Regions from separate parts of the Skermanella rosea genome, predicted to be linked through region 2. Evidence: predicted binding sites of a transcription regulator. Region 2 holds the regulator's gene; each other region holds the start of a gene.
What was found. The regulator LexA, encoded in region 2, represses DNA repair genes until DNA is damaged. The targets are predictions, from matches to a motif close to ATGTTCTANTTTGGTTC.

Region 1 (2,262 bases), 1.2 Mb from region 2:
CGCCAAGTTCTCCGGCGTGGAGATGGGCTCGGCGAAGGCGGCGCGCGCGACGTGGGGCGGGACCGGCCGGCGCGGCGAGATCGGCTCCGGCGACACGCCGAGCGCGAGGTCGAGCCGCCGGGTGACGACCACGCCGAATCGCGCGGTGATCGCGGCGCGCGGCATGCCGTAGAGGTCGCCGACCCGCCGCATGCCGACCCGGCGCAGCCCGGCCGCCGTCTCGGCCGGCAGGCGCAGCGCTTCCACCGGCAGCCCGGCCAGCGCCTGCCGCCCGCGTCCCGGCGGCACGGCAACGATCCGCTCCCCGCCGTGCCGCGCCACCGCCCAGGCGGCCCCCGCCGAATCGGCGACCGCCGCCCCGGCCTGATAGCCGAACCCTTTCAGCCGGCCGACCACGTCGCGGAGCAGCGCCGGCTCGCCGCCGAACAGGTGCGCGCAGCCCGATATGTCGAGGAAGATGCCGTCCGGCGCGTCCAGCCCGACCCAGGGCGTATAGCGCCCGCACCAGTCCGCCAGCCCGTCCAGCGCCTGGGCGTCGGCGGCGGGATCGGCATCGACGGGATGGACGGAGGGTTCCAGCGCGCGGGCGTCGGCCAGCGTCATGCCCGGCTGGATGCCGGCCGACTCGGCATGCCCGTTGACCGCCGCGACGATCATCCGCCCGTGGTCCCCGAGGATGGTGACGAGCGGCCGATCCCGCAATTCCGGCTTGCGGCGGGCCAGCCGGTCGGTTGCCAGGCCGGGAAGCCATAGGGAGAGAACCCGCCGCGCCATCGATACTCCACTCCGTCAGTCCTCTTGCCATGTGGCGCCATCACGCTCAGAACAAAACAAGAACACACTAGACGCGGAAGGAGGTCAAGGCGGTGGAGAAAATTTTACGCTCTTCAGGAGGGGGTATGTCCTGGATCGGTCCGCCCGGCGCCCTCTCGTTTGCCATGGCCGGGCCCTTCCCGCAGAAAGAGACAAATGGATGGCACGTAGGTCGGGTAGAGCGAAGCGGCACCCGACAGCGACGCTTCGGCTTGTGTCGGGTGCCGCTTCGCTCTACCTGACCTACATTTTCCTGATGAACGAGCGATTACCGTGCCGACCGGCTGGGGATCAGGCCGGCCGGTCAGTACCCGAAGCCGGGACGGGATCATGGCAGCAGATGCAGATCTTATTGTCGTCGGGGTCGCGGAAATACGCACCGTAGTAATCGGGATGATAATGGGGCCGGAGACCCGGCTTTCCCTCGTCCCTCGCTCCGGCGGCCATGGCGATGGCGTGACACCGATCGACGGCTTCCCGGCTCGGGGCGAGAAGAGCGACCATGTGCCCGTTGCCCGAATCGGCCCGCTGCCCGTCATAAGGCGCGCCGATCAGGAACAACGGCCGCCCGCCCGCCTTCGGCATCCAGCCTGCCCAGGAATTCTCGGGCTCGCGGAACTTCAGCGGATATCCGAGTTCCGCCATCAGGGCACTGTAGAAGGTGAAGGCGCGCTGAAAATCGGTGATCCCGACATAGACATGGGACAGCATCGGCTTCTTCCCCATCGGATTGGTGGTTGGACAGGAGACGGGAAGCATAGTCCGCGCGATCGTCCCGGCTCGATATTCGACATGCCGGCATCCCGAATACTACAGCCCAGCATAGGCCCGCCGATCCGCCTCCAAATTCCATTCGTGGAAGACATGGAAGGGATCATCGACCTGTTCGGGGACGGCGCGCCTCAGGATCACGCGGCCTTCTTCAAGGCTGTAAGCAATCCTATCGCCTTCGCGCAGCCCGAGTGCGGCACGCACCCGCTGCCGAATGGTCGTCTTTCACTTGCGAGTAAGCTTGCTGGCAACCATCGGACCTCCGCGGGTAGGAGCGATCGACCGTAAGGCGATCAGCCAACCAAAGACTATCGTAGTCATCGATCCGCACCCTCTAGAATCAATTTGCCACGATCAATAAGCCACCGTTCCTGGTAGGCTCTACGAGCTGCCCATCCAACATCTCGCATGTATGTGCCATTAACAGCCGCTCCCACACCAGCACCAATAAAGGGAATTGCTTGCAATGCTTTTCTTTTTGTTAGATTGATTCCAAGTTGACTTGCTAATGTACGAATGGCAATCAGCGCAGCTTCGCGGCTTAAAGTCTGCTCAGCGGCTATTTCCGCCATTTTCTTCCAGCTTTGACGAAGAAGAGTTACCTGCAAGCTTCGCAAAGTCGTTACAGCTGCCGTCTTTTCTGCCATAGTATTCGCTCCTGCCGCCCCAAGAACAGAC
Region 2 (2,262 bases):
GTGGCCCTGGACACGCCGGAGTCGCTGGCCCGACTCGTCGCGGGTGCCGAGCGGGCGGACATCCTGGTCACGTCCGGCGGGGCCTCGGCGGGCGAGTATGATCTCGTGCGCGCCGTGCTGGGCGACCGCGGCATGGACCTGGATTTCTACAAGATCGCCATGCGGCCGGGCAAACCGCTGATGTTCGGCCGGCTGGGCGATGTGCCGGTCCTGGGCCTGCCCGGCAATCCGGTGTCGAGCCAGGTCTGCGCCATCCTGTTCCTCAGGCCGGCGCTCCGCCGCCTGCTCGGGCTTCCGGCGGAGGAAGGATCGCGCCGCACCGCAGTCCTGGGGCGTCCCGTCAAGCAGAACGACCAGCGCGAAGATTACCTGAGGGCATCGCTGAGTATCGGCCCGGACGGCGAACTGGTCGCCAACCCCTTCGAATCGCAGGACAGTTCGCTGCTGACGGTGCTTGCCCGGGCCGACTGCCTGGTGGTCCGCCCGCCCTTCGCGCCGGCCGCATCGGCCGGCGACACTGTCGAATTTCTTCCCCTGGGCGGCGGAGTCCTGAGTCTTTAGGTGACCGGACCTGCCGGACAAGGGTAAAAATGTTCAGCGAATGCTTGACGCCTTCCGCGAACCAAACTAGAACATAGATTGATGTTTTTGTTTTGTTCTGGACCGGTTGGTCCCGCGCGCAGGGGGCGTAGATGCTGACACGTAAACAATACGAGCTTCTGCTCTTCATCAACGACCGGCTGGGCGAAGGCGGGGTCTCGCCCTCGTTCGACGAGATGAAGGATGCCCTGGGATTGAAGTCGAAGTCGGGTATCCACCGGCTGATCACCGGGCTGGAGGAGCGCGGTTTCATCCGTCGCCTGCCCCACCGTGCCCGCGCGCTCGAGGTGCTCCGGCTGCCGGAAGGTGCGGAAGCCGGTGCGGCCCGCCAGCAGCAGCGCGCGCCCGACCGCCCGAAGTTCCAGCCCAACGTCATCAAGGGCGATTTCACCGGCGCCCTGGCCGGCCGCGAGGCCAGCACCGAGGCCGAGGCGATCCAGCTTCCGCTCTACGGTCGGATCGCTGCCGGTACGCCGATCGAGGCGCTGCGCGACAACAGCGCCATGATCAACGTCCCGGCGACGATGCTGCCCCCCGGTGACCACTACGCGCTGGAAGTCGCCGGTGACAGCATGGTCGAGGCCGGCATCCTGGACGGCGACACGGTCATCATCAACCGGTGCGACATGGCCGACAGCGGCACGATCGTCGTGGCGCTGATCGACGAGCACGAGGTGACCTTGAAGCGCCTTCGGCGCAAGGGCCAGACCGTGGCGCTGGAACCGGCGAACCCGGCCTTCGAGACCCGCATCTTCGGTGCCGACCGGGTGCGCGTCCAGGGCCGCCTGGTGGGCCTGCTGCGGCGTTACTGAAGCGAAGTCGTCAGGTCGCCGCCGTGAGGGGCGGATTGGGGAGCCTTGCGAGGCTCTACGGTCCGCCCTTTTCGTTTACGAATGCGCGGTAGTCTGGTCCGCGATACGCCACTCCGGGCGGACGATGCTGACTGGACCGCTTCATGGAAGTTTCCCGACTCTTCCGGATCTATCAGGAGCATGTCGAGGACCAGATCGAAGGCTGGTTCTACAATCATGACATCCTGCTGTTTTGGTTGATCGACTTCATCCAGAAGCAAGGCGGATTCCGCGGCGACACCTGCGAGCTTGGGATCTACAAGGGGAAGTCCGCGGTCGCGCTCGGCCTGCTGGCGCGCGCCGACGAGACCGTGTTCTGCTTCGACGCCTTCCATGAGGTTTCCCGGGCCGTGGCCGAAGCGAACATCCTCCGGTGCTGTCCGGAACTCGGAAGCAGGCTGGTATGCGTCGCCACGGATCTCCGGCAACTGGAGGGACCTCCTGACATGGTCGAGCGAGGCAGCCTCCGCTTCCTCCACCTGGATGCCGTCCATGACCATCCCTCGGTCCTGAACGACCTGAACAACTTCGCGCCCCTGCTCACGGGTCAGGGCGTGGTCGCCTTGGACGACTGCTTCGATCCGGAATGGCCGGGCGTTCCCACGGCCATGGCGGAATTCTGCCTGTCGCCGGAAGGCCGCCACATCCGCCCCTTCGCCGCCTCGCGAGCCAAGATGTACCTGTGTGTGCGCCACATGGTTCGGACGTACCAGCGCTGCATCGTCACGAGCGGGTTGATCAGCGACATGTCGCTGGAGCGTGTCCTGGACGGATCGGTGCTGCGCTGCTTCACCAACTGGCCGGTACCGCC
Region 3 (2,262 bases), 2.0 Mb from region 2:
GGCGACGCCGGGTCGAGCAGCCGGCGGTAAAGCTGCCAGGGGGTCAGCACCCAGCGGTCATGCAGCCCCAGCACCCGCTTGGCCGCTTCCACGCAGGTGAACGGCCCCCAGGGTGCCGGGCGGTCCAGGTCGCGCCGGACCGGGGCCGCCACCACGGCATGGCCGCGCTCGGCGAACCAGCCGACGAGGTCGAAGCCGGCGGCGACCGGCTGGACCGCGATCTCCAGGTGCGGCGACAGCGGGTCCACCGTGATCCAGTGGGTCCCGTCGTTCAGCGCCACGAAGCAGTGGCGGAAGCCCGGCCGCAGCAGCCGGAGCCACCACAGGTCGGCATCGCCGCAGAACACCACCCAGGCCCGCGGCTCGGCGCGGGGCGGGGCGGCGGGCGCCAGGGTGCCGCTCATCCCGCGAGCCGGGCGTCGGCGACGATGCCCTTCTCGCGCAGGATGGGATCCAGGAAGTCCAACGCCTCCCGCCACAGGCCGGACGCCCGCACCTCCAGCCGGCGCTCCGGATCGGGCGCCATCAGGCGGCGGCCGTAATGGACCAGCACGTGGAGGTGGTCGCGGATCAGCTTGCGCTGGCGGTACAGCCGGTCGACCACGCGGATCATGTCGAGCGGTTCGCAGGGGCGCGGCACCATGCCGCGGCCGGCGACGATGCGGGCTCCGGACGCGCGGGCCTCCTGCGCCTGGACGAACCAGAACCAAGCTTCCTCGGCGCTGTCGAAAGGCACCGCGAAAGCGTCGGGATCCGTGTCGGGTCGCGGAGAACCGGGACTTCCGGCAGGAGAAGGCGGGCGATGCCGAAGGGGAGACGGGGACGGGTGGCCGGACAAGGCGGCACCTCCTGTGCGGACTGGATTTCGGGGAAGGGCATCTTCCTGCGGGAAGAACCCCCTTGATGTTCCCCTTATGTTCCGCTTTAATTCCTACGTCAAGCTTTTTGTGAAAACGTTCCTAGGGACATGAGGACCAGAATATGTGAAATTGTTCCCATGCTTAAACACGCAGACATTTGGCAGGCGATTGATCGCCTCGCAGCCCAGAACGGGCTGTCGGCCTCCGGCCTCGCGCGGCGGGCCGGGCTGGACCCGACGACGTTCAACAAGAGCAAGCGGACCACGACCGAGGGGAAGCTGCGCTGGCCGTCGACCGAGAGCATCTCGAAGGTGCTGGAGGCGACCGCCAGCTCGTTCAGCGATTTCGTCAGCCTGGTCGACAACGAGCAGATCACCGGCGCCACCCAGCGCATCCCGGTGATCGGCTATGCGCAGGCGGGCGCCCAGGGCTTTTTCGACGATGCCGGCTATCCCGTCGGCAGCGGCTGGGACGAGCTGCAATTCCCGCACGTCGGCGATCCGCAGGCCTATGCGCTGGAGATCACCGGCGACAGCATGGAGCCGGTCTACCGCGACGGCGACATCATCATCGTCTCGCCCTCGGCCAGCCTGCGGCGCGGCGACCGCGTCGTGGTCAAGACCACCGGCGGCGAGGTGATGGCCAAGCAGCTGCTGCGCTCGACCGCCAACAGGATCGAGCTCCAGTCGATCAACCCGGCCCACCCGTTGCGCACGCTCAGCCCGACCGAGATCACCTGGATGGCGCGGATCGTCTGGGCAAGCCAGTAGGCCGCGGGACGGCCGACTAGGATTGGAATAAATTCCTTTGACCGCAGCGTGGGTTTGTGGTCACATCGCCCCATGACGGACGATTCGCACCCCAACGCCGCCGATCCGGCGACTCTCCTGGCCGACCTGTATCTGGATTTTTCCGGTCCGCCGCCGCGCGCGGCCCTGTCGGCGACACTATTGGGCGGCCGCGCCCCTCGTGACGCCGGGCGGATCGCGGCGGCCGGGCGCTTGGCCTCCCGCCTCGCCGCCGATGCCCGACTCGGCATCGCCCGCCGCCGGGCGGCCTTCGGGCGCATTACCCGGGCCGATCCCCGGATCGATCCATGGCTCGCCCGCCTCGTCGCCGACCTGGCGCTTCACCGGGCGAGCGCGGTGGCCCGCATGGCGTCGGCTCACTCCATGCCGAGCGCCATCTTGTAAAGCTCGATCAGCTCTTCTTCCTCCTGACGCTCCTCCTTGGCCTTCTTGCGAAGCCGGATGATCGTCCGGATGATCTTCACGTCGAAGCCGGTGCCCTTGGCCTCGAGATAGACATCCTTGATGTCGTCCGAAATGCCCTTCTTCTCTTCCTCGAGTCGCTCGATGCGCTCCACGAACGAGCGCAGGCGATCGGCGGCGATACCGCCGAC

Region 1: the regulator LexA is predicted to act here: its motif matches at 824-840, upstream of JL101_RS06880 (Y-family DNA polymerase).
Region 3: the regulator LexA is predicted to act here: its motif matches at 904-920, upstream of JL101_RS21950 (S24 family peptidase).

Annotation. Positions count from the first base shown of each region.
Region 1 covers NZ_CP086111.1:1,480,958-1,483,219, reverse strand. The annotation lists gene JL101_RS06880 (Y-family DNA polymerase) at 1-774, opposite strand, end outside; gene JL101_RS06875 (VOC family protein) at 1,105-1,524, opposite strand; gene JL101_RS06870 (EcsC family protein) at 1,902-2,262, opposite strand, start outside.
Region 2 covers NZ_CP086111.1:2,643,915-2,646,176, reverse strand. The annotation lists gene JL101_RS12150 (molybdopterin molybdotransferase MoeA) at 1-561, shown strand, start outside; gene lexA (transcriptional repressor LexA) at 693-1,412, shown strand; gene JL101_RS12140 (class I SAM-dependent methyltransferase) at 1,556-2,262, shown strand, end outside.
Region 3 covers NZ_CP086111.1:4,681,130-4,683,391, forward strand. The annotation lists gene JL101_RS21940 (hypothetical protein) at 1-404, opposite strand, end outside; gene JL101_RS21945 (hypothetical protein) at 401-736, opposite strand; gene JL101_RS21950 (S24 family peptidase) at 998-1,630, shown strand; gene JL101_RS21955 (hypothetical protein) at 1,703-2,053, shown strand; gene JL101_RS21960 (DUF2312 domain-containing protein) at 2,026-2,262, opposite strand, start outside.